One region of the Streptomyces sp. NPDC087428 genome, then DNA from elsewhere that is predicted to be linked to it. Evidence: riboswitches for the same ligand, from Rfam matches in the RefSeq annotation. Region 1 holds a riboswitch; each other region holds the start of a gene.

Evidence for each region. A riboswitch is a leader RNA that binds a small molecule or an ion and turns the genes downstream of it on or off. The one in region 1 is predicted to bind thiamine pyrophosphate.
Region 2: another riboswitch for thiamine pyrophosphate. It lies ahead of thiO (glycine oxidase ThiO); the one in region 1 lies ahead of ACIO3R_RS29605 (thiamine ABC transporter substrate binding subunit).
Region 3: another riboswitch for thiamine pyrophosphate. It lies ahead of thiC (phosphomethylpyrimidine synthase ThiC); the one in region 1 lies ahead of ACIO3R_RS29605 (thiamine ABC transporter substrate binding subunit).
Region 4: another riboswitch for thiamine pyrophosphate. It lies ahead of ACIO3R_RS11765 (purine-cytosine permease family protein); the one in region 1 lies ahead of ACIO3R_RS29605 (thiamine ABC transporter substrate binding subunit).

Annotation. Positions count from the first base shown of each region.
Region 1 covers NZ_JBIUXR010000015.1:101,761-109,537, reverse strand. Annotated here, with positions in the region: gene frr (ribosome recycling factor) at 1-73, shown strand, start outside; gene ACIO3R_RS29625 (phosphatidate cytidylyltransferase) at 73-1,158, shown strand; gene ACIO3R_RS29620 (hypothetical protein) at 1,230-1,757, opposite strand; gene ACIO3R_RS29615 (hypothetical protein) at 2,187-2,468, shown strand; gene rlmN (23S rRNA (adenine(2503)-C(2))-methyltransferase RlmN) at 2,541-3,647, shown strand; TPP riboswitch at 3,689-3,805, shown strand; gene ACIO3R_RS29605 (thiamine ABC transporter substrate binding subunit) at 3,888-4,991, shown strand; gene ACIO3R_RS29600 (ABC transporter permease) at 5,078-6,691, shown strand; gene ACIO3R_RS29595 (ABC transporter ATP-binding protein) at 6,694-7,719, shown strand; gene ACIO3R_RS29590 (response regulator) at 7,733-7,777, opposite strand, start outside.
Region 2 covers NZ_JBIUXR010000002.1:366,088-373,864, forward strand. Annotated here, with positions in the region: gene ACIO3R_RS05380 (hypothetical protein) at 1-198, opposite strand, end outside; gene metF (methylenetetrahydrofolate reductase [NAD(P)H]) at 249-1,166, opposite strand; gene thiE (thiamine phosphate synthase) at 1,311-1,964, opposite strand; gene ACIO3R_RS05395 (Rv2175c family DNA-binding protein) at 2,060-2,425, opposite strand; gene ACIO3R_RS05400 (peptide-N4-asparagine amidase) at 2,468-4,216, opposite strand; gene ACIO3R_RS05405 (NAD(P)/FAD-dependent oxidoreductase) at 4,335-5,519, opposite strand; TPP riboswitch at 5,711-5,823, shown strand; gene thiO (glycine oxidase ThiO) at 5,821-6,999, shown strand; gene thiS (sulfur carrier protein ThiS) at 6,996-7,220, shown strand; gene ACIO3R_RS05420 (thiazole synthase) at 7,223-7,777, shown strand, end outside.
Region 3 covers NZ_JBIUXR010000010.1:358,930-366,706, reverse strand. Annotated here, with positions in the region: gene ACIO3R_RS23290 (LacI family DNA-binding transcriptional regulator) at 1-723, shown strand, start outside; gene ACIO3R_RS23285 (metallophosphoesterase) at 897-1,955, shown strand; gene ACIO3R_RS23280 (hypothetical protein) at 2,138-2,962, shown strand; gene thiC (phosphomethylpyrimidine synthase ThiC) at 3,025-4,839, opposite strand; TPP riboswitch at 4,832-4,965, opposite strand; gene ACIO3R_RS23270 (YibE/F family protein) at 5,036-6,382, shown strand; gene ACIO3R_RS23265 (SsgA family sporulation/cell division regulator) at 6,464-6,901, opposite strand; gene ACIO3R_RS23260 (IclR family transcriptional regulator) at 7,003-7,773, opposite strand.
Region 4 covers NZ_JBIUXR010000005.1:22,374-30,150, reverse strand. Annotated here, with positions in the region: gene ACIO3R_RS11770 (MFS transporter) at 115-1,830, shown strand; gene ACIO3R_RS11765 (purine-cytosine permease family protein) at 1,862-3,244, opposite strand; TPP riboswitch at 3,235-3,329, opposite strand; gene ACIO3R_RS11760 (formylglycine-generating enzyme family protein) at 3,376-4,344, opposite strand; gene ACIO3R_RS11755 (ROK family transcriptional regulator) at 4,341-5,564, opposite strand; gene ACIO3R_RS11750 (sulfatase-like hydrolase/transferase) at 5,770-7,257, shown strand; gene ACIO3R_RS11745 (ABC transporter permease) at 7,254-7,777, shown strand, end outside.

The DNA of each region.
Region 1 (7,777 bases):
CACCACCGCGAAGTACGTCGCGCAGGTGGACGAGCTGCTGAAGCACAAGGAAGCCGAGCTGCTCGAAGTCTGATGAACGACTCTTCCTGGGGCGCCCCGCAGGGCGTCGGCCACGGGGCCGCTCCCGAGATGCGGGCCGCTCCGGCGGGTCCTGCATACGATGTGCATAACGCCCAGCAGACTCGGCCCATGCCCATCGTGCCGGACGTTCCCGACGCAGGTAGAGACGCTGACGACCGTGATGACCGGGACCAGGGGGCCGCACGCCTGAGCGGCGGCCCCTTGTTCCGCGACGAGAAGCCGCAGGAGCCCATGTCCACCGCGCCGCCACCCCCGCAGAAGAAACGTGCGGGCCGTGATCTCGGAGCCGCCATAGGGGTCGGCGTCGGGCTGGGTGCCGTCGTCGTCGCCTCGCTCTTCATCGTCAAGGCCGTCTTCGTCGGTGTGATCGCGGTCGCCGTCGTCGTGGGCCTCTGGGAGCTCACCTCCCGGCTGGAGGAGCGCAAGGGCATCAAGGCGCCGCTCGTTCCCCTCGCGGTCGGTGGCGCGGCGATGGTCGTTGCCGGTTACGCGCGAGGCGCCGAGGGCGCCTGGGCCGCCATGGCGCTGACCGCTCTCGCGGTACTCGTCTGGCGGATGACCCAACCGCCGGAGGGCTACCTCAAGGACGTCACGGCCGGCGTTTTCGCCGCGTTCTACGTACCGTTCCTGGCCACCTTCGTCGCCATGCTCCTGACCGCGGCCGACGGGCCGCAGCGGGTGCTGACCTTCCTGCTGCTGACCGTGGTCAGCGATACCGGCGCGTACGCCGTCGGCTGGCGGTTCGGCAAGCACAAGCTCGCACCGCGGATCAGCCCCGGGAAGACCCGCGAGGGCCTCTTCGGAGCCGTGGCCTTCGCGATGGTTGCCGGTGCGCTGTGCATGGAGTTCCTGATCGACGACGGCGCCTGGTGGCAGGGCCTGCTGCTCGGCCTCGCGGTCGCCGCCAGCGCCACCCTCGGTGACCTGGGCGAGTCCATGATCAAGCGGGACCTCGGGATCAAGGACATGGGCACGCTGCTGCCCGGCCACGGCGGCATCATGGACCGGCTGGACTCCCTGTTGCCGACCGCCCCGGTGGTCTGGCTGCTGATGGTCCTGTTCGTCGGCTCCGGCTGAGCGTCCGTACGCGTCACCACGAGTGGGGCCCACCGTCCATGGACGGTGGGCCCCACTCGTGTCCGGTGAGGTCAGCCGCGTTCCCGCAGGGCCGAGCGCATGTGCTGATACCGCTCGATCGCCCGCTTGCGTATCCACACGAGCCAGCAGCTGAACACGATCACGCCCACGCCGAAGACCAGGGGCAGGGCCGGTGAGCCGGTGGTGACCCCGAGGACCAGCATGCCCACCGCGGTCAGGCCCATGAAGCCCAGCCAGTAGGGCAGCCACCGGCTGCCCCGCTCCATCTTCCCGAGCTGGTCCTCGACCAGCCGGCGCATGACCGCCCGCTCCTCGGGATCCTCCGGCACCTCGCGGTGCCGGATCCTGCGGCCGAGGTCGATGAGCGTGTCGGGCCGCGCGCCGGTCGCACGGCTGGTCCTGCGGCGTTGGTACGCCACGACCCCGATGACCACCGCGGTGTAGACGAGACTCCGGACCGCCCATAACGCCGGATGATCGTCCCGGCGGAACACGGCTTCGAGGCCCAGCCCCAGCACGAAGAGCACCAGGGCGTGTGCGGCCAGGCTGCGGCTGAACCAGTGCTTCACGGTGTGCACAACTGATACCTCCTGCTGGGTCGGTGGGCTGTCCTGTCACTCCGGGTACCCCGTCCGGCCCGGCTCAGGGGTGCTGCGCCGCCCCCACCGGTGTGGGGCGGGGCCACTGCCAGGTGTCCGGGACGCTGGAGGAACGGAAGCGGAGCCGCAGGGAAGGGGCATCATGGCCGGCGCGCGTTCGATCGAGCCCGGAGCTGTGGAGGCGTCCGCGCCACAGCGTGTTTGGTACACCTCGTGCGGCTCGAACACCCGTCTCGGCCGGCTCGCCTCCTGCATCGAGGGCGGCCGGCGCCGGGGCGGGCCTTCTGCGACCCGTAACAGGAGGAGCGGGTCTTCGCCCGCGCTCATCTCGTCTCGGCGTCACAGTTCGCGGACTTCGCCGCTGAGGAGATGTACAGGAGCCCCGGCGAAGATCTTGATCTCGGTCCGGTGCTCAGGTCAGGCGTCGCGCGGCTGGGGAGCGGGCGGTACGAGACGCTGGTGTGCGCCGGACAGCTGGACGGACTGCCCGTCCCCACGTTCACGGCCCCCCGGCGGGCCGACGAAGTGACCCCGGTGCCTCCCTCCAGGGCGTACGTGCTCCTCCTCGCCGCCGGCCTGCTCGATGCGGGTGCTTGGGACGTGGACACCGTGGCGGCCTGCATCGCCTCCTCGCGCGGAGCCGTCGGCCACTGGCCGGACCGGGCGATCCGGGCCCTCGTCGCGGAGTGACCCCTACCCTCAGCGGGCCGGGCAGCACGATGACCGATCGCACCCCGGCGTGTCTGCGACACTGGATGAACCATGCCTAAGCCCGGAGAACTCACTTTCGTCGCGCCCCGCGGAGCCAAGAGGCCGCCGCGGCACCTCGCCGACCTCACGCCCGCCGAGCGCAAGGAAGCCGTCGCCGCGACCGGCGAGAAGCCCTTCCGCGCCCAGCAGCTCTCGCAGCACTACTTCGCGCGGTACGCGCACGACCCGTCGGAGTGGAACAACATTCCGGCCGCGTCGCGCGAGAAGCTCGCCGAGGCGCTCTTCCCGGACCTGATGTCCGTGGTCCGGCACATCAGCTGCGACGACGACACCACCCGCAAGACGCTGTGGAAGCTGCACGACGGGACGCTGGTCGAGTCCGTCCTGATGCGCTACCCCGAGCGCGTCACGATGTGCATCTCCTCACAGGCGGGATGCGGGATGAACTGCCCGTTCTGCGCCACCGGGCAGGCCGGTCTCGACCGCAACCTCTCCACGGCGGAGATCGTCCACCAGATCGTGGACGGCATGCGCGCCCTGCGCGACGGCGAGGTCCCGGGGGGGCCGGCGCGGCTCTCCAACATCGTCTTCATGGGCATGGGCGAGCCGCTCGCCAACTACAAGCGGGTGGTCGGGGCCATCCGCCGGCTCACCGACCCCGAGCCCGACGGGCTGGGGCTGTCGCAGCGCGGGATCACCGTCTCGACCGTCGGCCTGGTGCCGGCGATGCTGCGCTTCGCCGACGAGGGCTTCAAGTGCCGTCTCGCCGTCTCGCTGCACGCCCCGGACGACGAGCTGCGCGACACCCTCGTACCGGTGAACACCCGCTGGAAGGTGCGCGAGGTGCTGGACGCGGCCTGGGAGTACGCGGAGAAGTCCGGACGCCGTATCTCCATCGAGTACGCGCTGATCCGTGACATCAACGACCAGGCCTGGCGGGGGGACCGGCTGGGCCGGCTCCTCAAGGGCAAGCGGGTGCACGTCAACCTGATCCCGCTGAACCCGACGCCCGGCTCGAAGTGGACCGCCTCGCGGCCCGAGGACGAGAAGGCGTTCGTCGAGGCCATCGCCGCCCACGGGGTGCCGGTGACCGTCCGGGACACCCGGGGCCAGGAGATCGACGGCGCCTGCGGGCAGCTGGCGGCATCCGAGCGCTGAGGCCGAAACCGGCCGTGTAGCCTGGGCGTGAATTCAACTTCATATTCCGACAGGGGAGCGCCACAGCGCTGAGAGTGCGGCACCAAGGACAGGTTGGCCGCAGACCCTCTGAACCTCGCCCGGGTCATTCCGGGTAGGAAGTTCGGACCTTACTCAAGCTGTTGCGCCCTGCCCGCTTCCGGTTCCGATCCGGTGCGGGCAGGGCCGCGTCTCTTCCTGGTCACCCCCAGGAGGAATCACATGAGCACCACCAAGAAGATCGCGGTGTCGGCCGTCGCCGCCGCGATCGGCGCGACCGCGCTCGCCGGCTGCGGCAGCTCCGACGACTCGTCGTCCGGCTCCGCCGGCACCAAGGGCACCGGCTCCAAGACCGTCACCCTCGTCAGCCACGACTCCTTCAACGCGTCCAAGGACGTGCTGAAGGAGTTCACCCGGGAGACCGGTTACACGGTCAAGGTGCTGAAGAGCGGGGACGCGGGCGCCGCCCTCAACCAGGAGATCCTGACCAAGGGATCGCCGCGCGGTGACGTGTTCTTCGGCGTCGACAACACCCTGCTGTCGCGCGCCCTCGACAACGGCCTCTTCACGCCGTACGCGGCCAAGGGCCTCGACCAGGTCGCGTCCGACGTCCAGCTGGATGCCGGAAAGCACCGGGTCACCCCGGTCGACACCGGCGACATCTGCGTCAACTACGACAAGAAGTACTTCGCCGACAAGAAGCTCGCGCCGCCGAAGTCCTTCGACGACCTGGCGAAGCCCGCGTACAAGAACCTCCTCGTCACCGAGAACGCCGCGACGTCCTCGCCCGGTCTCGGCTTCCTCCTCGGCACCGTCGCGGCCTACGGCGAGGACGGCTACCAGGACTACTGGAAGAAGCTGAAGAACAACGGCGTCAAGGTCGTCGACGGCTGGGAGCAGGCGTACAACGAGGAGTTCTCCGGCTCCGCGGGTGGCAGGAAGGCCAAGGCCGACCGGCCGCTCGTCGTCAGTTACGCCTCCAGCCCGCCCGTCGAGGTGCTGTACGCGGACCCGCAGCCCAAGTCGGCCCCGACCGGGGTCGCCACCGGGACGTGCTTCCGGCAGATCGAGTTCGCCGGTCTGCTCGACGGCGCGAAGAACGAGGCGGGCGGCAAGGCCCTGCTGGACTTCCTGATCGGAAAGAAGTTCCAGGAGGACATGCCGCTCAACATGTTCGTCAGCCCGGTCAACAAGGGCGCGAAGCTGCCGGAACTCTTCACGGAGTTCGGGGCCACCGCGGACAAGCCGGCGACCGTCGCCCCGGACACCATCGCCAAGAACCGTGAGCAGTGGGTCCAGTCATGGTCCTCGCTCGTAGTGAAGTAGCGAGGACTCCCGTACGCGGACCGGGCGCGCGCGGGAAGGCCGCACGTACCCGGTCACGGCGCGGGAGCGCGGTGCGGCTCGGTCTGATGGCCGTGCCCGTCGCCTTCTTCGCGGTGTTCTTCGCCTACCCCGTCGCGGCGATCGTCGGGCGGGGGCTCAAGGCCGACGGCGTCTGGCAGTTCGGCCGGTTCGGAGAGGTGCTGAGCCGGCCGGACATCCTGGACGTCCTCTGGTTCACCCTCTGGCAGGCGCTCGCCTCGACCGCGCTGACCCTGCTGATCGCACTGCCGGGCGCCTATGTGTTCGCCCGGTTCGACTTCCCGGGCAAGCAACTGCTGCGGGCGATCGTCACGGTGCCGTTCGTCCTGCCGACCGTCGTCGTGGGCACCGCGTTCCTCGCGTTGCTGGGGCGCGGCGGCTTCCTCGACGGACTGTGGGGCGTACGGCTCGACACCACGGTGTGGGCGATCCTGCTGGCCCATGTCTTCTTCAACTACGCGGTCGTCGTGCGCACCGTCGGCGGACTGTGGTCGCAGCTCGACCCGCGCCAGGAGGAGGCCGCCCGCGTCCTCGGCGCCGGACGGTTCGCCGCCTGGCGGCGTGTCACCCTTCCGGCGCTCGCCCCCGCCGTGGCCGCCGCGGCGCTGATGGTCTTCCTCTTCACCTTCACCTCCTTCGGCGTCGTCCAGATCCTCGGCGGCCCCGGATTCTCCACGCTGGAGGTGGAGATCTACCGCCAGACCGCACAGCTGCTCGCGCTGCCCACCGCCGCCGTGCTGACGCTCGTGCAGTTCGCCGCGGTCGGCGCCATCCTCGCCCTGCACGCCTGGACCGTACGGCGCAGGGAGACCGCGCTGAAGCTCGTCGACCCGGCGCAGACTGCCCGCAGGCCGAGCGGCGCGGGTCAGTGGGCGCTGCTCGGAGGCGTCCTGCTGACCGTGCTGGTCCTGATCCTGCTGCCGCTCGGCGTACTGGTGGAGCGCTCGCTCGACGTGTCCGGCGGCCACGGCCTCGACTACTACCGCGCGCTGGCATCGGCGGATGCGAACAGCGGTACGTTCCTGGTCGCGCCGCTGGAGGCGATCGGGAACTCGCTGCGGTACGCGCTGGTCGCGACCGTCATCGCGCTGATCGTCGGGGGCCTGGCCGCAGCGGCTCTGACCAGGCGGGGGGGCCGGCTGGTCAGGGGTTTCGACGCCCTGCTGATGCTGCCCCTCGGGGTCTCCGCCGTCACCGTCGGCTTCGGGTTCCTGATCACCCTGGACAAGCCGCCGCTCGATCTGCGGACCTCCTGGATCCTGGTGCCACTCGCCCAGGCCCTGGTCGGGGTGCCGTTCGTCGTACGGACCATGCTGCCGGTCCTGCGGGCGGTGGACGGGCGGCTGCGCGAGGCGGCCGCGGTGCTCGGCGCCTCGCCGCTGCGGGCCTGGCGCGAGGTGGATCTGCCGCTGGTGCGCCGGGCACTGCTGGTCGCGGCGGGCTTCGCGTTCGCCGTGTCGCTCGGCGAGTTCGGCGCCACGGTGTTCATCGCACGGCCCGACAACCCGACGCTCCCGGTCGCCGTGGCACGGCTGCTGGGGCGGTCCGGGGATCTCAACTACGGCCAGGCGATGGCCCTCAGCACCATTCTGATGCTCGTGTGCGCGGTGTCGCTGCTGCTGCTCGAACGTATCCGCACCGATCGATCCGGGGAGTTCTAGGGATGCTGACACTCGAATCGGCCACCGTGCGCTTCGGTGACCGGGCGGCGCTGGACGCGGTGGACCTGGAGGTCGCCGAGCACGAGATCGTCTGCGTGCTGGGGCCGAGCGGAAGCGGGAAGTCGACCCTGCTGCGGGTGGTCGCCGGACTCCGGCATCCGGACGGCGGGCGGGTACTGCTCGACGGAGCGGACCAGGCCGGGGTGCCGGTGCACCGGCGCGGGCTCGGCCTGATGTTCCAGGACCACCAGCTCTTCCCGCACCGCGACGTCGGTGCCAACGTCGCCTTCGGACTGCGGATGCACGGCGTGAGCCGGAGCGAGCAGGACCGCAAGGTCGTCGAACTCCTCGAACTGGTGGGGCTGCCCGGCGCCGAGCGGCGGGCCGTCGCCGCGCTCTCCGGCGGCGAGCAGCAGCGCGTCGCCCTCGCACGGGCGCTCGCCCCCCGGCCCAAACTGCTGATGCTGGACGAACCCCTCGGCCAGCTGGACCGCAGCCTGCGCGAACGCCTCGTCGTCGAACTGCGCACGCTGTTCGGCCGGTTGGGTACGACTGTGCTCGCGGTCACCCACGACCAGGGCGAGGCCTTCGCGCTGGCCGACCGCGTCGTCGTGATGCGCGACGGCCGCATCGCCCAGGTGGGCACCCCCCTGGAGGTCTGGCAGCGTCCCGCATCGGCCTTCGTCGCCCGCTTCCTCGGCTTCGACAACGTGGTGGAGGCGACGGTCACCGGCGAGGCCGCCGACACGGACTGGGGCAAGGTGCCGGTGCCCGCGGGATCGCCGCAGGGGGCCTGTGATCTGCTGGTGCGTCCGGCCGGAGTCCTGATCGGCGCCCCGGAGGACGGTCTGCGCTGCACCGTCGGCGCCCGCACCTTCCGCGGCAACCACGTCGCCGTGACACTGGTGCCCGAACACGGCCCGGCCCTGGACGCCGAGTGCGCACTGCGCGCCACACCGGAGGAGGGCGCGCGGGTCGGCGTCACCTTCGACGCGTCGGAGAGCGTCGTACTGCCCGCCGTGCGGTGACCGGCCGCACGGGTCACCGGCCCGCGTCCGGCCCCGCCGCCCGTATCCCGTCCGCGCC
Region 2 (7,777 bases), on a different contig from region 1:
CGTCTGGCCGGTCGCGAAGGCGATCGCGCCGACCGTGATGACGAGCACGGACGGCATCAGGACACCGACGACCACACCGACGAAGCCGGTGAAGGCGAGCAGGCGCCAGCGAAGCCGCGCCTTGTACTGGAGCAGCACCTCACCGAGCAGCCACAGCGCAACGATGCCGAACGCGATGTAGAGGACCGTCCAGCCCATGCCCGCCCCCTTCTACGGCCACCGCCCCGGATCGCGGCGGGTACGGCCGGTCACGACTGCTTGTGCAGTCCGAGATTTTCGTAGATTTCGAGCGTCGCCGTCGAGTTGTTCAACGTGATGAAGTGCAGCCCGGGGACACCCTCGGACAGCAGCTTCGCGCAGAACCGCGTTGCGAAGTCGATGCCAATGGAGCGTACAGCGGCGGGATCGTCCTTGGCGGCGAGGATGCGCTCTTTCAGCGCCGCGGGCAGGCTCGCGTTGCTGAGCTGCGGGAAACGCTCCAATTGGCGGACGCTCGTGAGGGGCATCACCTCGGGAATGACCGGGGTGTCGCAACCGGCGGCGACCACCCGGTCACGCATACGCAGGTAGTCCTCGGGGTCGAAGAACATCTGCGTGATCGCGTAGTCCGCACCGGCGCGGCACTTGTCCACGAAATGCCGGATGTCGGTGTCCCAGTCGGCGGAGCGCGGATGCATCTCGGGGAACGCGGCGACGCCGACGCAGAAGTCGCCGGATTCCTTGATCAGCCGGACGAGGTCGGCGGCGTACCGCACGCCCTGCGGGTGCTCGATCCACGGGCCCATCGGGTCGCCCGGCGGGTCCCCGCGCACGGCGAGGATGTTCCGGATTCCGGCGCCCGCGTACTGGCCGATCATGTTGCGCAGCTCGGCGATGGAGTGGTTGACCGCCGTGAGGTGCGCGACCGGGGTGAGGGTGGACTCGGCGGCGATGTCCTGCGTCGCCTTCACCGTCCCGGCCCGGGTGGACCCACCGGCTCCGTACGTCACCGAGACGAAGCTCGGTCCCACCGCCTCGATCCGGCGCAGCGCGTTCCAGAGATTGCGCTCGCCCTTCTCGGTCTTGGGCGCCCAGAACTCGAAGGAGTGCAAGGTCTCGCCGGTCGCGAGCATCTCACGCACGGTGCGCGCGTGATCTGTCCTGGTGGAAGGTGTGCCAAGGGCCATACCGGCAGGTTAACCAGGGCGTGGCGGCCACCCAACCGAACCAGCGAGATTTGCCCGAATTGACCGGTACTTGTCCACGCTTCGGACACCGATGTCCCAAAGACGCCGCTCGGGCGGTCCCGTCCGCCCGGGGTGTCCGCCGGATCACGCGTCGGCGCGGGCCCGGATCCTTTCTGCGAGTTCAGCGGCGGCGGCCGCGGGGTCCGCGGCCTCGGTGAGGGCCCGTACGACGACGACGCGGCGCGCTCCGGCGTCCAGCACCTCGTCGAGATTGCCGGCGTCGATCCCGCCGATGGCGAACCACGGACGCGCCGGGGCGAGCGAGGCGGCGTACCGGACGAGGCCGAGGCCGGGGGCGTGCCGGCCGGGCTTGGTCGGGGTGGGCCAGCAGGGGCCGGTGCAGAAGTAGTCCACGCCGGGCTCGGTGACGGCGGCGTCGACCTCGGCCTCGGCGTGCGTGGAACGGCCGACGATCACGTCGTGGCCGATGATCGCGCGGGCGGCGGGCACCGGCAGGTCGCCCTGGCCCAGGTGCAGCACGTCGGAGCCGATGGCGTGGGCGACGTCGGCCCGGTCATTGACCGCGAGGAGCCTGCCGTGACGCCGGCAGGCGTCGGCGAGGACCGCGAGGTGGTCGAGCTCCTCGGCCGCCTCCATCCCCTTGTCGCGGAGCTGGACGATGTCCACCCCGCCGGAGAGGACCGCGTCGAGGAATTCGGGGAGGTCTCCCTGGCGCCTGCGGGCGTCCGTGCACAGGTAGAGCCGGGCGTCGGACAGCGGCGTGCGAGGCGTGGGCATGGCGAAGTTCCCCCGGAGAGCTATGACGTGCGGTAGGCGGTGCGGAGATGGTGCGGGCCGCACCGTGCGGCCCGCACCACCCGTACGGCTGTCGGTCAGACGGCGAGCGCCTGGGCGCGGCGCTTCACCTCCGTGCCGCGATTCTCACTCAGCGCCTGCGCGGGCGTGCCCGGCAGGCTCGGGTCGGGAGTGAAGAGCCATTCCAGCATCTCCTCGTCGGAGTAGCCGTCGTCCCTCAGGAGCGTCAGGGTCCCCGAAAGGCCCTTGACCACCTTGTCGCCGTCGATGAAGGCGGCAGGCACCTGGAGTGCCCGGTTCTCACCACGTCGTACGGCGATCAGCTGGCCCTCCTTGACCAGCTGCCGCACACGCGTCACCTCGATATCGAACAATTCGGCGATATCGGGCAGGTGGAGCCAGGCAGGGACGAGAGCATCGATCTTTGCGTCAATCTCGGTCACGGGACAAGCCTGCCATCCCGGACCGACAGTCGATACCCGGACTCAGCCCTTCAGGGCCTCGCGGGCCACGTCGGCGACGCGGCAGTGGCGCTGCCGGTCGGCCGTGACCCAGCCGTGAGCGGTCGTCAGGGAGCGCGAGTAGCAGGCCCCGGTGTCCGTGGTGCCCCGGTACTTCTCGGTGGAGGCCCCGTCGGCCGACCGGACGGCACCCGCGGTGCGGACGATGCTGCCGGTCGAGTCCACGGTGTCGTCGGTGACCGCGTCCGTGTGCCATCCGGATGCGGAGCCCCTCCGGGACGTGTCGACGATCACGCGGCGCTGGGTGACGGCCGCCCTCATGTCGTAGTTGTTGTAGTTGCCGTACAGCGGGATGTCCAGGTCCACGTCGATGGGGTAGGACCAGGTGCCGCGCAGCGCTTCCGTGCGGCCGCGGGCCTTGGTCGTCACCGTGGTGGAGCCGTGGTCGCGCTGGTGCATCACCTGGTGGCTGCCGGTGGCGGAGACGTTGTCCGTGTTGGTGTACGCGAACTTCTGCTCGACGGTGGTGGTGACCCGGCCCCTGGAGGTCTCGACGTACCCCGAGATCCTCCAGGAGCGGCCGGTCGACACGGAGACGTCGGTGGAGCCGTTCGCACCCGGGGTCCGGACGGTCTTCACGTCCGGGGTGTGGCTGAGGGTGTTGGTGGTCACCCCGCCGCTCGTGCGGGCCTTGTGGGCGTCGGTACCGAGGAAGAGCGAACCGTCGATGGTCCAGCCGTCGGCCGCGCCGTACGGGGTGATGCCGATGGCGTGCGGCCGGCCGTCGGCCAGCAGGCCCGCGAAGGGGGTGAGGTCGATGTCGTACGCCTCGGTACCGAACTGGTCGATGGCCGGGATCGGGCGCCACAGCGTCGGCACGATGCCGCCGGAGTACACGACGGGGTACGGCTGGGCGAGGCCCGCGGCCCGCCCGTCCACCGTGACCTGCACCTCGCGGTAGGGGCCGCCGCCGCAGAGGTAGTCGGGGGCGGTCGCCGCCAGGTCGTCGGGGACCGCGTCGAACCACTGCTCGTCGCAGCCGCCGCCGCGGGCGTAGACCTCCAGGCGCGCGTCGGTCAGATTGCGCGGGAAGGTGACGTCGGTGCTGGTGGAGCCGCCCTTGGCGACACTCATCCAGGGCGCGCCGCCGGAGCGGGTGTCACCGAGGGGGACGACGCGGTCGGCCGTGGCGGCGGCCGGGTGGCGCTTGTCGGCCCGGTAGTACGTGATCTTCAGCTTGATCCTGTACACGCCGGTGTACGTCTCGTTGACAACGTTGCCGAGTTCGAGCTGGAGCTTCTGCGGATCCTTGAGGAGCGGCGCGAAGTCGGTGATGTCCTTGGCGACGTGCCAGCTGATGCCGTCGTCGTCGGGCTCGGCGGTGCTGGTGCGGAAGACCTCCGCGCCGCCGATGAAGACCGCGGCGAGGCGGTCGTACTGGCGCCCCTTCACGCTGCCCGACCAGTCGAGGACGACCTTGTTCCACGGGCCCTCGCACTTCTTGGGCGGGGTGAGCGTGGTCGTGTACGGGGGCCCGCCGAGGGTGTTGCCGAAGTCGTGGTCGACGGCCGTCACCGAGCAGTGCCCGGTATCCGGACGGGAGACCGGCGGAGTCGCGTCGACCGGGTCCTGGTAGGCGACGGCCGGGTTGGAACCGGGCGCGGGGGCGGTGTCCGCCTGGGCCGGGGCGGCGAGGGCGCCTCCGACGAGGGCGACCGACGCCGAGGCCATGGAGATTCCACGCAGCGCGCGGGACCATCTGTGCCGAAACATGCGCATCCTTCGAAGAGTGTGAAAAATGATCACTTCAAAAGATGTACAGTGCACCAATCTCCGCCCTGCCCCAAGGGCCTGTCCACATATCGGACGTCAACGTCCGCTGCGCGCACCGCTACTGACGGGCCGCCGACTTCAGCGGTACGGAGACGTCACCGGCCCGCTCCGGATCGAGCCGCGCCCCGGCCTCGATGAGCCTGCGCCCCTGGATCAGGTCGCGCGGGCGGCCGACGGCGAGCACGGCGACCAGGACGTCGTCGCGCAGCCAGCACACCGACCAGGCGGGACCGGCCGGATCACCGCGCCACAGCAGGGTGTCCGCCCCTTCGTGGTGACCCGCGTACTGGACGAACCGGCCGAACTGCTCTGACCAGAAATACGGCACGGGGTCATAGGCGGGCGGCTCCGCCCCGTCCCCGCCGGCCGTGCCGATGATCTGGGCGGCCGCGGTCCGGGGCCCCTGGAGGGCGTTGTCCCAGTGGTGGACCAGCAGACGCGCCCCGTAGCGCGCGGAGGGGAACGAGGCGCAGTCGCCGACGGCGTACACATCGGGCAGCGAGGTGCGCAGCGCCGCGTCGGCGGTCACCGATCCGTCGGGCCCGAGCCCGATGCCGGAGCCGGCCAGCCAGCCGGTGGCGGGTCGTGCGCCGATCCCGACGACGACCGCGTCGGCCGGGAGCGTGCGGCCGTCCGCCAGGACCACGCTGCCGGGCTCGACGCGGGCCACCCGCGCCCCGGTGAGGAGTCCGGCGCCTCTCTCCGCGTACCAGGCGGCCATCGGGGCGGCGACCTCGGCGGGCAGGGCGCCCGCGAGGGGGCGTTCCGCGGCCTCGACGACGGTGACCTCGCAGCCCGCGGCGCGGGCCGCGGTGGCGAACTCGGCACCGATCCAGCCCGCGCCGACGACCACGACGGTGTGCCGCGCCTCCAGGACGGGCCGCAGCCGCGCCGCGTCGTCCAGGGTGCGCAGCAGATGGACGCCCGGCACGCCCTCTGAACCGGGCAGCACGACGGGTTCGGCGCCGGTGGCGATGACCAGGACGTCGTAGGGGACGGGCCCCGCGGAGGTGTCCAGCTCATGGTCGCCGGCGCGCAGGCCGGTGACCTCGCAGCCCAGCCGCAACGCGATGCCCAGTGCCTCGAAGTCGATGTCGAAGGCGGATTCCTCGGCCTTGCCGAGCAGCACCGCCTTGGACAGTGGTGGGCGGTCGTAGGGCTGATGGGGTTCGGCACCGATCAGGGTGACGGCGCCGGTGAAGCCCTGCTCCCGCAGGGCCACCGCCGTCTGCACGCCCGCCATGCCCGCGCCGACGACGACCACCCGTCGCCCCGCCCGCTCCGACTGCCGCTCCGGCCGCTCTGCCCGCTGCTGCTCGTTCACCCGTCCACCTTAATCAACTGACGACCCGTCAGGAAAGTGGTCCGCGGTCGCGCTCGCACCCACCGCCCTCCCGGGACCCGCCACGAGCCGGGGTCTAGGGTGACCCACGGAGAAACACTCGCGGGAGCCCGGACGCACCGGGCTGAGAGGGAGGCTGGACGGCCTCCGACCGTACGAACCTGATCCGGGTCATGCCGGCGAAGGGAGGGGCTGGATGCCCATGCGCACCCACCGCGCGAGCGGGTCCGACGTCCTCGTCATCGGGGGCGGCATCATCGGCCTGGTGACCGCCTGGCGGTCCGCGCAGCGCGGTCTGGCCACCGCGGTCGCCGATCCCGGCCCCGGCGGCGGGGCCGCCCGGGTCGCGGCCGGGATGCTGGCCGCCGTCACCGAACTGCACTACGGCGAAGAGATGCTGCTGGGTCTCAACCTCGCCTCCGCCGCGCGCTATCCGGCGTTCGCGGCCGAGCTGGAGGCGGCGAGCGGACAGGACATCGGCTACCGCGCCTGCGGCACCCTGGCCGTCGCGCTGGACACCGACGACCGTGCCCATCTGCGCGAGCTGCACGCGTTGCAGCGCCGGTCCGGGCTGGAGTCCGAGTGGCTCACCGGCCGCGAGTGCCGGCGCCTGGAGCCGATGCTCGCGCCGGGCGTACGCGGCGGACTCCGGGTCGACGGCGACCACCAGGTCGACCCGCGCCGGCTGGCCGCCGCGCTGCTGACGGCGTGCGAGCGGGCCGGGGTCGTCTTCCACCGCCACCGGGCCGAACGGCTCTCGGTGGCACGGGACCGGGCCACCGGGGCCGTACTGGCCGACGGTTCGGAGCCGGTGGCCGATCAGGTGGTGCTCGCCGCGGGCAGCCTCAGCGGCCGGCTCGCGGGGGTGCCCGACGACGTCCTGCCGCCCGTCCGCCCGGTCAAGGGCCAGGTGCTGCGGCTGACCGTACCCACCGCGTACGCCCCCTTCCTCAGCCGCACCGTGCGGGCCGTGGTCCGGGGCAGTCACGTCTACCTCGTGCCGCGCGAGAACGGCGAGCTGGTGATCGGCGCCACCAGCGAGGAGATGGGCTGGGACACCACCGTCACGGCGGGCGGGGTGTACGAGCTGCTGCGCGACGCCCACGAGCTGGTGCCCGGCATCACCGAGCTGCCGCTCACCGAGACCCTGGCCGGTCTGCGCCCCGCCTCACCCGACAACGCCCCGCTGCTCGGCCGCACCGCACTGCCCGGCCTCCACCTCGCCACCGGGCACCACCGCAACGGGGTGCTGCTCACTCCGGTCACCGGCGACGCCATGGCGCAGCTGCTGGCCGACGGCGAGCTCCCCGAGGTGGCCCGCCCCTTCTCCCCCGGCCGTTTCGCGGCCGCCACCCCCGTACGACAGGAGCAGCCCGCATGACCGTGCCCGTCCCCCTCTCCGTGTCCGTGTCCGTGAACGGCGAGACCGTCGCCGTCGCAGCGGGCACCACGCTGGACGCCCTCGTCGCGACCCTGACCGAGGCGCCCTCGGGTGTCGCGGCCGCGCTGAACGAGACCGTCGTGCCGCGCGGCCAGTGGTCCGCCGCGGCGCTCGCCGACGGCGACCGGGTCGAGGTCCTGACCGCGGTCCAGGGAGGCTGACCGTGTCCGACGATCTGTTCACTCTCGGGGACACCGTCCTCGGCTCCCGGCTGATCATGGGAACGGGCGGGGCGCCCAGCCTCGATGTGCTGGAACGCTCACTGATCGCCTCCGGCACCGAGCTGACCACCGTCGCGATGCGCCGCCTCGACCCGACCGTGCGGGGCTCCGTGCTCTCCGTACTGGAGCGGCTCTCCATCCGCGTCCTGCCGAACACCGCGGGCTGCTTCACGGCGGGCGAGGCCGTGCTCACCGCCCGGCTGGCCCGCGAGGCGCTCGGCACCGACTGGGTCAAGCTGGAGGTGGTCGCCGACGAGCGGACCCTGCTGCCCGACCCGATCGAGCTGCTGGACGCCGCCGAGATCCTGGTCGACGACGGTTTCACCGTGCTGCCGTACACCAATGACGATCCGGTGCTGGCCCGCCGGCTCCAGGACGTGGGGTGCGCGGCGGTCATGCCGCTCGGCTCCCCCATCGGCTCGGGGCTGGGCATCCGCAATCCGCACAACTTCCAGCTGATCGTCGAGCAGGCCCGGGTCCCGGTGATCCTGGACGCG
Region 3 (7,777 bases), on a different contig from region 1:
CACGACGTCTGGTCGAACGTCGCCCTCGACGGCACCGTCGTCATCGACCCCTCCGACCAGGACCCGGTCGTCACCGAACTCGTCCGCCAGGGGCTGCCCGTCGTCTCCGACGGCAGGCCGGCCGGGACCCTCCCGGTCACCGCATGGGTCGACAACGACCACCGGGCCGCCGTGCTCGACCTCCTCGACCACCTCGCCGCCGCCGGGGCCCGCCGTATCGGGCTGCTCACCGGCACCACCACCGACACGTACACCCGGCTGTCCACCACCGCGTACCTGCACTGGTGCGAGCGGGTGGGCCAGGATCCCGTGTACGAGTCCTACCCCGCCCACGACCCGTGCGCGGGCGCGGTGGCCGCCGACCGCCTGCTGGCCCGTCCGGACCGCCCTGACGCCGTCTACGGGCTCTTCGACCCCAACGGCACCGATCTGCTCGCGGCGGCCCGCCGGTACGGTCTGCGCGTCCCTGAGGACCTGCTGCTGGTCTGCTGCAGCGAATCCACCGTCTACGCGACGACCGAGCCGCCCATCACCACGCTCTCGCTCAAACCGCGCAGGATCGGCACCGCGGTCGTACAACTGCTCATCGACGCCATCGAAGGCGTGGACCAGGACGGCCCGGTGGAGCAGGTGATACCGACGGAGCTCATCGTCCGGACCTCCTCGCAACGCCGTCCGCCCCGCACCACGGTCAGCGCGCCACGCTCCCCGGCAGGGGATTGATCAGACCAATTGGGACTAATCGACCGGATAACCCGGCATGCGTTCGGATTGACCACCCCTGGTGCGTCACAGAGCACGATTCGCATTCCTATGATGGGCGGACGACACCGCGGACCACCCCGACCAGCAGGGCCCGTCAGGTGTACGGCGGCGCGACGGTGGTGGAGGGGTCGATGACACAGGGGGCCGGTCAGGAACCCGCGGTGCGGACGGCGACGTTGCGCGACTTCCGCGTACCGCCCTATGCGCAGTCCCCGGCGCCGCCTGCGGCTCCGCACCCGGGGAACGCCTTCCCGGAAGGTGAGCCGCCGGTGGGGTACACCCCCACAGAGCGCGACCTTCCGGTGATCACCCGCGACACCACCGTCCAGGTGCGGGCCGTGCCCGAACCGCGGCCCGCCCAGGATCCGGAGCTCGGCCCCCTGTACGTGGTCGGCGACGTCCACGGCTACCTGGACGAACTCCACGCCGCCCTCGCCGAACAGGGCCTGATCGACGCCGAAGGCAACTGGTCCGCGGGCAACGCGCGGATCTGGTTCCTCGGCGACTTCACCGACCGGGGCCCCGACGGCATCGGCGTCATCGACCTCGTGATGCGGCTGTCCGCGGAGGCCGCGGCCGCGGGCGGCTACTGCAAGGCCCTGATGGGCAACCACGAGCTGCTGCTCCTCGGCGCCAAGCGGTTCGGCGACACCCCGGTGAACTCCGGCGCGGGCACCGCCACCTTCCAGGCCGCCTGGCTGCTCAACGGCGGCCAGAAGACCGACATGGAGCGGCTCCAGGACGTCCACCTCCAGTGGATGTCCCGGCTCGACGCGGTCGTCGAGGAGGACGGGCACCTGCTGATGCACTCGGACACGACGGCCTACCTCGACTACGGAACCACCATCGAGGACGTCAACGACACGGTGCACGCCATTCTGACGCGGAACGACGCCGATGAGTGCTGGGACCTCTTCCGCAAGCTCACCAAGCGCTTCGCCTTCCGCGACGAGTCGGGCCCGCAGGCCGTCCAGCAGCTGATGGCGGCCTACGGCGGCCGACGCGTCGTCCATGGTCACAGCCCCATTCCGTATCTGCTCGGCGAGGTCGGCTCCGAGGACGGCGAGGACAGCGCGAACCCGCTGATCGACGGCCCCCACGTGTACGCGGACGGGCTCGCCATCGCCATGGACGGCGGAGTGACCATGGCCGGAAAGCTACTGGTCGTCCAACTCCCCCTGCATGACTGACGGTCTTCGGGGAAGACGCATGAACGACCTGACCATGCCGACCGCTGGGCCTATTTCCGGAAACCCCCTGTCACCCTGTGCCGTGGGCGCTCTACCATCGGCGTACCAGTAGCAGGCTCTCCTCCGTTTCCGCCAAACTGCCCGGTCGAATCGGGCATTCAGGCCCTACGGAGCATCGGGGGATGCACATGAACAGCGCTCCGCACCTGCTGACCGAGGACCGCCCCGAGTACGAGCGGATCCTCGACGACGCGCTGCGTCACGCCCATGAACGACCAGATCTGGCCGCAGTCGGCGAACAGCTCAACCCGGTCCAGCTGCGCACCATGGCGATGGCCGCCACCGCCCTCATCACCGCCACGGCCGCCACCGAGTACGAGCACTATGTGAAGGCCCGCGAGGAGCTGCGCGCCACGGCCGCCGACACCGACCGGGACGCCGTCCGGGGAACCGGCGCCGACGATCCCGACCGGTCGGGCGCCGGCATAGGAGCCGTCGTCACCGTGCTGGCCCCGGTGCTCGCCGGCACGGCCGCGGTGATCTTCCTGCTGGTCGGCTACATCCTGAAGATGCTGAGCCCGCCACCGTCCTTCGCGGGGACCATGGTCGGCGCGGGCTGGTTCTTCGCGGCGCTCACCGCGGCCGCCATCCTGATCGCCGCCATCGGCCTCCTCATCACCGCCCTGCGGAACGGCTCCACCTCCCTGGCCGCCGACGACCCGGGCGAGGAACTGCCGGAGGACGTGGCCCGTGCCCGGGAGGCCTGGCGGCACGCGCTGCTGGAACGGGGCATCCTGCCGTTCCTGCGGGACGCGCTCGCCGACCCCGGCGCCGCCCCCGCCGCCCGCACCCCGTACCCCTCGGCCAACCGCATCCCGAAGATCGGCTACAGCAGGCCGGACTTCTCCAGCCCGGACGACGGCCCGGCGGCCGCGCCCCGGCCGACCTTCACCAGCCCGGACTTCTCCAGCCCCGACTTCGGCGGCCCCGAACACGAGATGGACTGACGGGTCGGGGGGCGCGGGGCGCGTCGTACCGGCGCGAGCCCGCCGGTACGAGGCGCCGTGCCTCAGTCCGCGATCGGCAGGTAGACCCGGTTGCCCGCGGCCGCGAACTCCTTGGACTTCTCCGCCATGCCCGCCTCGATCTCCGACTGCGAACCGCCGTGCTCACGCCGGATGTCGTGCGAGATCTTCATCGAGCAGAACTTCGGACCGCACATCGAACAGAAGTGCGCCGTCTTCGCCGGCTCGGCCGGCAGCGTCTCGTCGTGGAACTCCCGTGCCGTGTCCGGATCGAGCGCCAGATTGAACTGGTCCTCCCACCGGAACTCGAACCGGGCGTCCGACAGCGCGTCGTCCCACTCCTGCGCCCCCGGGTGCCCCTTGGCGAGGTCCGCCGCATGGGCCGCGATCCGGTAGGTGATGACCCCGGTCTTCACATCGTCCCGGTTGGGCAGGCCGAGGTGCTCCTTGGGCGTCACGTAACAGAGCATCGCCGTCCCCCACCAGGCGATCATCGCGGCGCCGATACCCGAGGTGATGTGGTCGTACGCCGGCGCGACGTCGGTGGTCAGCGGGCCGAGCGTGTAGAACGGCGCCTCCTCGCAGATCTCCTGCTGGAGGTCGATGTTCTCCTTGATCCTGTGCATCGGGACATGCCCCGGGCCCTCGATCATCGTCTGGACGCCGAACCGCTTGGCGACCGTGTTCAGTTCGCCGAGCGTGCGCAGTTCGGCGAACTGCGCCTCGTCGTTGGCGTCCGCGATCGATCCGGGGCGCAGCCCGTCGCCCAGCGAGTACGTCACGTCGTACGAGGCGAGAATCTCGCAGAGCTCCTCGAAGTGCTCGTACAGGAACGACTCCTTGTGGTGCGCGAGGCACCACGCGGCCATGATCGAGCCGCCCCGGGAGACGATGCCGGTCTTGCGTCGGGCCGTCAGCGGAACGTACGGCAGGCGCACGCCGGCGTGGACCGTCATGTAGTCGACGCCCTGCTCGGCCTGCTCGATGACGGTGTCCTTGTACATCTCCCAGGTCAGCTCCTCCGCCCTGCCGTCGACCTTTTCGAGGGCCTGGTAGAGGGGCACGGTGCCGATCGGCACCGGGGAGTTGCGCAGAACCCACTCACGGGTGGTGTGGATGTTGCGGCCGGTGGAAAGGTCCATGACCGTGTCGGCGCCCCACTTGGTCGCCCAGGTCATCTTGTCCACCTCCTCCTCGATGGAGGACGTCACCGCGGAGTTGCCGATGTTGGCGTTCACCTTCACCAGGAACCGCTTGCCGATGATCATCGGCTCGATCTCCGGGTGGTTGACGTTGGCCGGTAGCACGGCCCGGCCCGCGGCGATCTCCTCGCGCACCACCTCGGGCTCGACGTTCTCCCGGATCGCCACGTACTCCATCTCCGGGGTGATCTCCCCCCGGCGGGCGTACCCGAGCTGGGTCACCGGGCGGCCGTCCCGGCTGCGCCGCGGCCGGCGGGGACGGCCGGGGAAGACGGCGTCCAGATTGCGCAGTCCCTCCCCGAGCTCTCGGCTTCGCTCGGGCAGGGGAGACCCCGTCCGCGGTGAGGTGTGCTTGAGCCCGTCGTCCTCGGGCCGGGCGGCCCGGCCGGCGTACTCCTCTGTGTCGCCCCGGGCGATGATCCAGTTCTCCCGCAGAGGCGCGAGCCCGCGGCGGACATCGGTGTCGATGGCGGGATCGGTGTACGGCCCCGACGTGTCGTACAGCGCCACGTCCTTGCCGTTGGTGAGGTGCACCTGACGGACCGGCACCCGGAGGTCCGGGCGCGAACCCTGGACGTATCCCTTGTGCCAGCCGATGGACTTCCCGGCCTCGTCGCTCTGATTGGAGGCAGGCGTGCGTGCGTCCGCTGTGGTCATGAGACCTACTCCCTACGCCGGCATTACCCGGTAACAGGTTCGGCGGTCGGCGCAGCGTGTCCCGTACGGACGTACGGAGATCAGCGCCCTCTCAGCCCGGTGCTCCGAGCTCCCGCGTGTGCAAAGGTGCCACCACGCTAACGCCCTCGCGGGTGTGCTGAACAGAGGGCCCTGTTCTTCTTGCGATGATCGGCCGGTGACGTCCCCTCATACCGTTCCCGAACAGCCGGGCCATCAGCACACCCACTCGCACAGCCACAGCCACGGCCCCGCCGCCCCCGTGTCCAAGCACCTGCGCAAGGTGATCGCCGCCGTGCTGATCCCGTTCGCGGCCGCGGTCGCCGTCGGTCTCGTGGTGCTCTGGCCCGGTGGTGCGCCGGCGCACGAGCGCACCGGTGTCGGGTTCGACCGGCAGACCCAGCAGGCCAAGGTGGTGAACATCGACAGGGTCGACTGCAAGGACGTGAACGCGGCCCAGCTTCCCACCAGCGGCGAGACCACGCAGCCGACGGGGGACCCGGCCACCGGTGGCGACGGGGCCGGACTCTGCGCGAAGGCCACGATCGAGGTCACGAGCGGCGAGGACAAGGGGCGCACCTTCATCGAGGTCGTCCAGCCCGACGCACCGCGACAGCTGCGGGAGGGTCAGGGGGTGGTGGTCGCGTACGCCCCCGACGCGCCCCATGACCTCCAGTACTCCGTGACGGATGTGAACCGGAAGTTCCCGATGGCGCTGCTGGCGGGGATCTTCGCCGTGGCGGTGGTCGTCGTGGGCCGGCTGCGCGGGGTCATGGCGCTGGTGGCGCTCGCCCTGTCGTTCGCCGTGCTGACCCTGTTCATCCTCCCGGCCATCCTGCAGGGCTCGAATCCGCTGCTCGTGGCGGTCGTCGGGGCCAGTGCCATCATGCTGATCGCCCTCTACATCTGCCACGGGCTGACCGCCCGCACCTCGGTCGCCGTCATCGGCACCCTGATCTCACTGCTGCTGATCGGGCTGCTCGGCTCGCTCTTCATCGGCTGGGCGAGCCTGAGCGGGAACACCGACGACAGCACCGGCCTCATCCACGGCCTGTATCCGCACATCGACATGAGCGGTCTGCTGCTGGCCGGCGTCATCATCGGTTCGCTGGGAGTGCTCGACGATGTGACGGTCACCCAGACGTCGGCGGTCTGGGAACTCCACCAGGCGGACCCCACGATGAATGCGAAGCAGCTCTACCGGGCAGGGATCAGGATCGGACGGGACCACATCGCGTCGGTGGTCAACACCCTGGTGCTCGCCTATGCGGGCGCCGCGCTTCCGCTGCTGCTGCTGTTCTCGATCGCCCAGAGCAGCATGGGAACGGTGGCCAACAGCGAGCTGGTGGCGGAGGAGATCGTGCGCACACTGGTCGGCTCGATCGGGCTGGTCGCCTCGGTGCCGGTGACCACCGCGCTCGCGGCACTGGTCGTCTCCGCGGACCGTACGGGGGTCGGCGCGGAAGCCGGGGCTTCGGCACCCGTACGGAGTGGCGGAGGACGCCGCCGACGGGCGAGGCCCTGAACAGTCGCTCACGGAGAGTGATTCACCCGTTCGGCAGGTGTGCTGTTCGACCGGCACCCGGGGCTGGCGGGACGATCCCCGTCAGCCGGCGTTCTGTTCCTCGGCCAGAATTCGCCCCAATGCCTCTTCGAGATTGCCCTCGAAATCACCCAGCGTGCACTCCTGCCCGAGGGGGACGAGCTTGTCCGTCCTGTCGAGAAAGGCCACAAGTGGTGCCGTACCTGCCCTGAACAGGGCGCGGTCCGCCCCCACCTGGAGCCGGATGTGGACATCGCACAGCCCTTCGGGCTCGGTCGGCCCGATGTGTACGTCGCCGTCGCCACTGGGGCTGTTGAGGCCGTCGAGCAGCAGCTCACGGCCGAAAGCCCAGGTGACGGGGGCGTCGCCGGGCAGATGGAAGGTCATCCGGATCGCGTACGGATCGCACACTTCGTACCGGAGCTCCACCGGGATACGGAAAGAGAGTTCCTCGGAGACGAGGAAGCTCATCATGACCTCAGCTTGAACCGACTCGCGCATCGTTCAACCCCGCAGTAGATGAATCTGGCCAGGAATGATCCCCCGTGGCCCTATTGACGCCATCGTGGTGCACGCGATAGCAGATCACAAGGAGTGATTTTTCAGATACTGATAGAGAACACGAACGAACGCAAGAGGCTGGCCACTTCGCCACGTAGCCGTTCGACTGCGGGGAGCAACCGTTCTTCCTGGTCGAGAGGTACCGAAATGGCCATCGCCGCCGCCGTGAAACCAGCCGTGATCGGGATGGCCGCGCAAACCGTCCCGAGGGCGTACTCCTGTCGCTCGACGACAGGTTCCATTCGCTCCAGCGACCGCAGCCGTTCAACCAGCGCCGGGCGGTCGCGCACGGAGTAGCGGGTCAGCGGGCGCACCGGATACCGGTCCAGGTGGTCCTCGCGGGCCTTCTCGTCGAGCTGGCTCAGCAGGCACTGGCCGATCGCGTGGGCGTGCCCGGTCTCCTGGAAGGCGGCCCATTCCTCCACCGCGGGCGCTGCCGGGGTGTCGGCGACCGCGACGAGTTCGATCTCACCGTCGCGGTAGACGGCGCAGTACACCGGGGCGCCGATGATGTCCCGCCAGCGGCCCAGCGACTGGGTCATCCGGCTGCGACGGTTCTGCAGGGCGCCGTCGTTCACCAGCCGCTCGGCGGCGGCACCGAAGAGGAAGACGCCGTTCTCCCTGCGCAGATATCCCTCATGGGTGAGGGTGCGCAGCAGGTGGTAGGCGGTGGGCAGCGGAAGCCCCGCCTCCCGCGCGAGCTGTTTGGCCGGCGCCCCGTCGCGATGGGCACCCACGGCCTCCAGCAGCTTCAGCGCCCGCTGCACCGATCCGATCAACGTCGGCACAGCGGTACTCGATGCCGTGGTCAACGGT
Region 4 (7,777 bases), on a different contig from region 1:
TCAAGCGGGCGAACGGCCGCCTCACCGGAGCATCCGGACTGGCCGTCATGGGGGTCCGGCCATAGCTTGGCACCCGTACGCGGCCGAGGTACCTCCGACGGGCGGGACGGTCCCATGCAGAGCACAGCCGTACGCCTCGGCGGCGCCGACGACCCACTGGGGCCGGGCTACAAGTGGATCGCCCTGTCCAACACCACGCTCGGTGTGCTGATCGCGACGATCAACCTGTCGATCATCCTGATCGCGCTGCCGGACATCTTCCGCGGCATCGGAGTGGACCCCCTGCGACCGGGCAACACGAGTCTGCTGCTCTGGCTGATCATGAGCTACATGGTCGTCACCGCGGTCCTGGTGGTGAGCTTCGGCCGGCTGGGCGACATGTACGGCCGGGTCCGGATGTACAACCTGGGGTTCGCGGTCTTCACGGTGTTCTCCGTACTGCTCGCGGCGACCTGGATGCACGGCACCGCCGCCGCCCTGTGGCTGATCGGGATGCGGGTGCTCCAGGGCGTGGGCGGAGCGATGCTGATGGCGAACTCGAACGCCATCCTCACCGACGCCTTCCCGGCCCGGCAGCGCGGTCTCGCTCTGGGGCTCAACCAGGTCGCGGCCATCGCGGGGTCGTTCATGGGACTCGTGCTCGGCGGGCTGCTCGGTCCCTTCGACTGGCACCTGGTGTTCCTGGTGTCCGTCCCGATCGGGCTGTTCGGCACGATCTGGGCCTATCTGAAGCTGCACGACACCGGGGTCCGCACCCCGGCCCGGATCGACCGGTGGGGCAACCTGACCTTCGCGGTCGGTCTGATCGCCGTGCTGTCCGGCATCACGTACGGCATCCAGCCCTACGGCGGCAACACGATGGGGTGGACCAATCCCTGGGTGATCACCGCGATCGCCGGCGGGGTGGCCGTGCTGGGTCTCTTCTGCCTGATCGAGACCCGGGTCGCCCAGCCGATGTTCCATCTGGGACTGTTCCGGATCCGGGCCTTCACGGCGGGCAACGTGGCGAGCCTCCTGGCATCCCTGGGCCGTGGCGGTCTGATGTTCATCCTGATCATCTGGCTCCAGGGAATCTGGCTGCCCCGGCACGGCTACGACTTCGAGCGGACCCCGCTGTGGGCCGGCATCTACATGCTGCCCCTGACGGTCGGATTCCTGATCGCGGGCCCCTTCTCCGGATGGGCCTCCGACCGCTTCGGCGCCCGGCTCTTCACCACCGGCGGGATGCTCCTGGCCGCCGCCACCTTCGTGGCGCTCAAAGAACTGCCCGTCGACTTCGACTACCCCGTCTTCGCCCTGATCCTGCTCGTCAACGGGCTGGCCATGGGGCTGTTCGCCTCGCCCAACCGGGCGGCGATCATGAACAGTCTGCCGCCCGACCAGCGCGGCGTGGGCGCGGGAATCAGCACCACCTTCCAGAACTCGGCCACGGTGCTGTCGATCGGCATCTTCTTCTCGCTGATGATCGCCGGGCTGGCGAGTTCACTGCCGGACACGCTCGCCCACGGACTCACCGCGCAGGGCGTGCCGTCCGCCGACGCGGCACGCGTCGCGGCCCTGCCGCCCGTCGGCGTGCTGTTCGCGGCCCTCCTGGGATACAACCCCGTCCGCAGCCTGCTCGGCCCGGAGACACTGGAGCATCTGCCCGTCAGCCACGCCGACTACCTCACCGGACGGGCGTTCTTCCCGACGCTGATCTCCGAACCGTTCGAGCGGGGCCTCTCCGTCGCCTTCGACTTCGCCGTCGCGGCGTGCCTGGTGGCCGCGGTCGTCTCGCTGCTCCGAGGCGGCCGCTACATCCACGGCGAGACGGCGACCACGAAGGCATGACCCCGCGCGGCTCACGGCCTGCCGGGGACCGTCACCCGCGCCGGCGCAGCCGTAGCGGGGCGTAGACGGCCAGGGCGGCGAGGAACGCCACCCCGTAGGCGAGGTCCGCCCCGTGCAGCGCCTTCGCCACCGGGCCCACGTACAGGCCGGTGCTCATGAACGGCACCGCCGCGGCGAAGGCGACGGCGAAGGCGGTGACCGCCGGCCACCACGGCTGACGCCGGGAGCTCTCGGCGGCCAGGTCGACGGGGGAGCCGCCGCGGGCTCTCGCCCGGACGAGCCAGTCGACGCCCACGATCGCGACGAACCCGGGGATCCAGTAGCCGACGAGAAGCAGCACGTTCTGGAAGCGGGCCGTGGTGTCGGCCGCGTGCATCCACAGCACGAGCGGGAATCCGAGCGCGGCGGCGAGTGCCGCGGCGACGGGGCGCGGCAGGCGGACCCCCATGGTCTGCAGGGCCAGCGATCCGCTGTAGTCGTTCATGGCGTTGCTGCACAGTGCGGCGAGTGCCACGGCGAGCAGCCCGAACGCTCCGAGAGCGCCCCCGCCCAGCAGGGTGTCGATGCCGCGTGCGGTCTGGTCGGTGAAGACGGCGGCGCCCCACAGGCCGAGGGTCTGGACCGCCACGAACGAGCCGCTGATGCCGAGCAGTGTGCACCAGAACATGCGCGGCCGGGACGTGGTGCGCGGCAGATAGCGGCTGAAGTCACTGGCGTACGGCGCCCACGACAGCGCCAGGCTCAGGGCGATGGCGCAGGTCAGGACGGACGCGCCCGCCCGGTCGGCGCCGTGCACCGAGCCGGTGGCGGCCGGGTGGACGCCGTGCAGGAGCCTGGCGGCGAGCACCGCGAAGGCGGCCGCGAGGACGAAGGTCATCACGGTCTGGAGCCGGTGGATCACCTCGTACCCCAGTACGCCGAGCGCGCCCTGGGCGGCCATCATGACCAGCACCCCCAGCCAGAACGGCCAGCCGCACAACTGGGCCAGCGCCTCCCCGCCGAACAGGCCGATCAGCGCGTCCCAGGCGATGGACGACAGCCACTGGAGCGCGCCCGGCAGTACCACACCGCGGCCGAACGCCAGCCGCGCGAGCGGGAGTTGCCCGGCGCCGGTCTGGCTGCCCCAGGTCCCCAGATACGCGGTGGGCGCGGCGCCCACGAGTGTGCCGAGCACGACGGCGGTGAGCGCCGTGGCGAAGTCCAGGCCCAGCGCGATGCCGACGGTACCGGTGAAGACGCCGGTCATGGTCAGGTTGGGGGCGAACCAGACGGTGAACAGCCGGCCGGGCCCGCCGTAGCGGCGGTCCTCGGGAACCGGGGCTATCCCGTGCGCCTCGACGCGCAGGTCGCCGGGGGCGCTGGGCATCCGCCCGTCGAACGCGGGCCGCGGGTCGCGGGCATACGGCAATGACATGAAGACATCCCTCCGCCAGTGCTAACTGGTTCAGGTTCGACGGGTGTGTTCTCAGCCCTCGTGCGGGGCACCCCGTGTCCGGTGCGGCGGTCAGGATAGCCGGGTGCGCGGATCGCGACGCGATGCGGGGGTCAGTACACCTGGAGCGCGCAGCGGAAGCCGCCGTGGCCCGTCGTGCTGTCGGGGGTGTTGGAGGTGCGGGCGGCGATCCGGTAGCGGTTGCAGTAGGAGCGGTGGCAGAGATACGAGCCGCCGCGCAGCACCCGGTTCTCGCCGTGCGGCGGTCCGGCGGGGTCGGTGCGGGTCTCGGGGCGGTCCGCGCGGTGCCAGTCGGCGCTGAAGCGGTCGGCGCACCATTCCCAGACGTTGCCCGAGGCGTTGTACAGGCCGAAGCCGTTGGGGGCGTACGCCTTGACGGGCGCGGTGCCCGCGTAGCCGTCCTCGCGCGTGTTGCGTACCGGGAAGTCGCCCTGCCAGATGTTGCAGCGGTGCCGGCCGTTCGGGGTGAGGTCGTCGCCCCAGGGGAACCGCGCCCGGACGAGTCCGCCGCGGGCCGCCTTCTCCCACTCGGCCTCGGTGGGCAGCCGCTTGCCGGCCCATCGGGCGTAGGCCGTCGCGTCGTTCCACGACATGTGGACCACCGGGTGGTCCCGGCGGTCGCCGATCGAGGTGCCCGGTCCCTCCGGCGCCCGCCAGTGCGCCCCGGTCACCGCACGCCACCAGGGGGCGCCGGGTACCGTTCCGGGCAGTACGGCATGGCGGGCCGCCGGGGGCACGAAGGCGCCGAACACGTAGGACCAGCCGATCAGTTCGGCCTCGGTGCGGTAGCCGGTGGCCTTGGTGAAGACGGCGAACCGGGCGTTGCTGACGCAGGCCGCGTCGATGTGGAACGGCCCGGTCGTGACCTCACGTACCGGTCCCTCGCCGTCGTCCGGGAACGCGTCCTCGTCCTCGCCGCCCATCAGGAACGGTCCGCCCGGTACGGCGACCATGCCGCGCAGGAGTTCGGCCGTGCCGCGTACGGGCACGGCGAACTCCGCCGGGGGAGCGGCGGTCGCCGTCGGCGCACTCTCGCGGGCGGGCCCGCAGCAGGCGTTCACCGGGCGGCCTCCCCGCCGGGCGCGCCGGGTGCCGGCCGGTCGAGCAGTTCCGCCAGATCCTGGCCGGTGGTGCGCAGCAGCAGGGCGACGCCGCCGAGCGCGGCCGCCTCACCGCCGAGGGTGGAGCCGCGCACCTCGATGGTGCGGGGGGCGGAGGGCAGGGAGAGCGCGGCGAGCTGCTCCCGGATGGGGGTGAGGACGAGGCCGTCCAGGGCCGCCGGTTCGCCGTAGACGACGATGCACTCGGGGTCGACCTGTGCGGCGAGGGCGGCGAGGACCCGGCCCGCGAGGACGGCCGCGGTCCGGACCACGTCGGCGGCGTCCGGCTGGCCCTCGGCGGCGAGGGCGATCAGCTCCGCGGCGTCGCGGGCGGTGACCCCGCGGTCGGCGCAGGCGGCGAGCAGGGCGGGGACGGAGATGAGCCCCTCCAGACAGCCTCGGCCACCGCAGTGGCAGGGCTTGCCCTCGGGATCGCAGCTGGTGTGGCCGATCTCGCCGGCCGCGCCATGGGCGCCGTGCACCAGTGCGCCGTTGACGACGAGTCCGCCACCGACCCCTTGTGACCAGCGCAGATAGACAGCGTTGTCGAATCCGCGGGCGGCGCCCCAGGTCACCTCGGCGAGTGCGGCGAGCCGGGAGTTGTTGTCCGTGAGCACGGGGGCGTCGAAGTGCCTGCCCAGCTCGGCGGCGACGTGGCCGGCGAACGGCGTCATCGTGCGCGGGTCGCCGGAGGCCGGGTTCTGCACGAAGCCGGGGAGACCGAGGCCGATGCCCTCGACGGGCGCGAGGCTGATGTTCTCGCGCCGCACCAGGTCCTCGACGGCGCGGATCGCCTGCGCGGCCCGTTCGGCGGCGCCGCTCTCCGCCGGTACGGGGGCGCTGGAGCGGCCGACGATCTCATGGGCGCAGTTGGCCACGACCACATGGATCCGGTGGCGCTGGAGGTCGATGCCGATCAGCTCGGCCCCGCGGGAGTTGAGGGAGATCTCCAGGGCCGGCCTGCCGCGGCCGCGCGGCTGCTCCGGATCGGGGGCCGGCTGTTCGATGACGGCCTTGCGCTCCAGCAGATCGGACACGATCGCGAACAGGGTGGTACGGGAGAGCCCGACCCGCTCCTTCAGCTCGCCGCGGCTCAGCGCGCCCGACCTGCGCAGTTCACCGAGTACGGCGGCTTCATTGGCCCTGCGCAGGCGTTGCAGGGCATCGGTGCGTTCCGTCATGGACGCATGGTCGATCGGTCAAGGTGTTTCTGTCAATGCGCGGGACGAATTCACACAATGTTTATTCCCAAGGGTTGACGTAAAAAAGTCGGCGTCCCTACAGTTCCGGTCATTCGGCTGCTCCGGCACGCGCCGAAGCACCACCGGACCGGGCATCGGCCGGGTCCCGCAGCACAGTGAGCGACCTTTCGAAAGGGCGGCCCGAGTGGCTCCGCGCAACGTCCTGTTCCTGATGACCGACCAGCACCGGGTCGACACCCTGGGCTGTTACGGCAACCCGCTCGTCGACACCCCCGCCCTCGACGCCCTGGCGGCCGGGGGGACCCGCTTCGACCGCTTCTACACCCCGACCGCGATCTGCACCCCGGCCCGCGCCTCGCTGGCCACCGGTCTCCACCCGTTCCGCCACGGGATGCTGAACAACCCCGAGCGCAACGGCGGGAGCAAGGACGAGCTGTCCGACGACAGCCCCACGCTCTGGGGCCAGTTGATGGACCAGGGCTACGCGGTGGGCCATGTCGGCAAGTGGCACATCGGCCGCGAGCGCGGCCCCGAGTTCTACGGCCTGGACGGCGAGCACCTGCCCGGCGCCCTCAACCCCGTGCACCACCCCTCGTACGAGAAGTGGCTGGAGGACAACGGCTTCCCGCCCTTCTCGGTACGCGAACCCGTCTTCGGGACCGCCGCCAACGGCACGGGCCGCGGGCACCTCATCGCGGGCCGGCTCCAGCAGCCCGCCGAGGCCACCATCGAGGCCTTCCTCACCGACCGCACGCTCGGCCTGCTGGACCGCTACGCCGGTGAGTGGAAGGCGAACGGCACGCCGTTCATGCTGTCCTGCCACTGGTACGGCCCGCATCTGCCGTACCTGATCCCCGACCACTACTACGACCTGTACGACCCCGCCGACGTCCCGCTGCCCGCCTCGATGGCCGAGACCTTCGCCGGGAAGCCCGAGGTGCAGCGCCAGTACAGCGCGTACTGGTCGTCCGACGGATTCGACGCCGCCGCCTGGCGCAAACTGATCGCCGTCTACTGGGGCTACGTCACGATGATCGACCACCAGGCCGGACGGCTCATAGAGGCGCTCAAGGGACACGGCCTGTGGGACGACACGACGGTCGTCTTCACCGCCGACCACGGCGAGTTCACCGGCGCGCACCGGCTCAACGACAAGGGCCCGGCGATGTACGAGGACATCTACAACATCCCCGGCATCGTCCGTGTCCCCGGCGCCCCCGCTCAGGTCAGCGACGACTTCGCCAGTCTCATCGACCTCAACCCGACCATCCTCGAACTCGCCGGAGCACCCGTGCCCGCCCTGTGCGACGGCACCAGCCTGCTGCCGCTGCTGCACGGCGCCGGGGCCGGGGACACCCGCGACGAGATCGTCGCCGAATTCCACGGCCACCACTTCCCGTACTCGCAGCGCATGCTCCGCGACCGGCGCCACAAGCTGGTCCACAACCCGGAGAGCGTGCACGAGCTGTACGACCTGGAGACCGACCCGCACGAACTGCACAACGTGTACGAGGCGCCCGCCTACGCCGGGGTCCGGCGCGACCTCACCGTGCGGCTCTACCGCGAACTGCTGCGCCGCGGCGACCCGGCCTACACCTGGATGAGCTACATGGCCGACATCGGCGGCGACCGGGCGGCGGACGTCGACGGAGTCGCGGAGGAAGTGGCATGAAGACACCGTCCGAAGCCCCCGCGGAACAGCGGACCGGGCACCCGGACCCGGAGCGCACCACCCGCCCGGCCATCACGAAGGGCCCGCGGACCCCGGGGAGGAAGGCGCGCGGGACCGGCCGGCTCACCGCCGTACTGCTCGGCCTGGCATCCGCCGCGCTGGGCCTGCTCGCCTGGGTGATCCTCGCCAACAGCGGCATCGAGGGCTTCCCCGGACCCCTTGCGGTGGCCCGCCGCGCGGGTGAACTCATCGCCGACGGAACCCTCTTCACCGACGCGGGCGCCAGCCTGAAGCGCGTCCTCATCGGCTACGTCCTCGGCGTCGCCCTGGCGATTCCGGTCGGCTTCCTCATGGGCTGGTACCCGGTCGTCCGCAGGCTGATCGAACCGTGGCTGCAGTTCTTCCGGATGGTGCCGCCCCTCGCGATCATCCCGCTCGCCATCGTCCTGATGGGCATCGACGAGACCCCGAAGATCTTCGTGATCTTCCTGGCCTCGTTCCTGTCGTCCGTCGTCTCCAC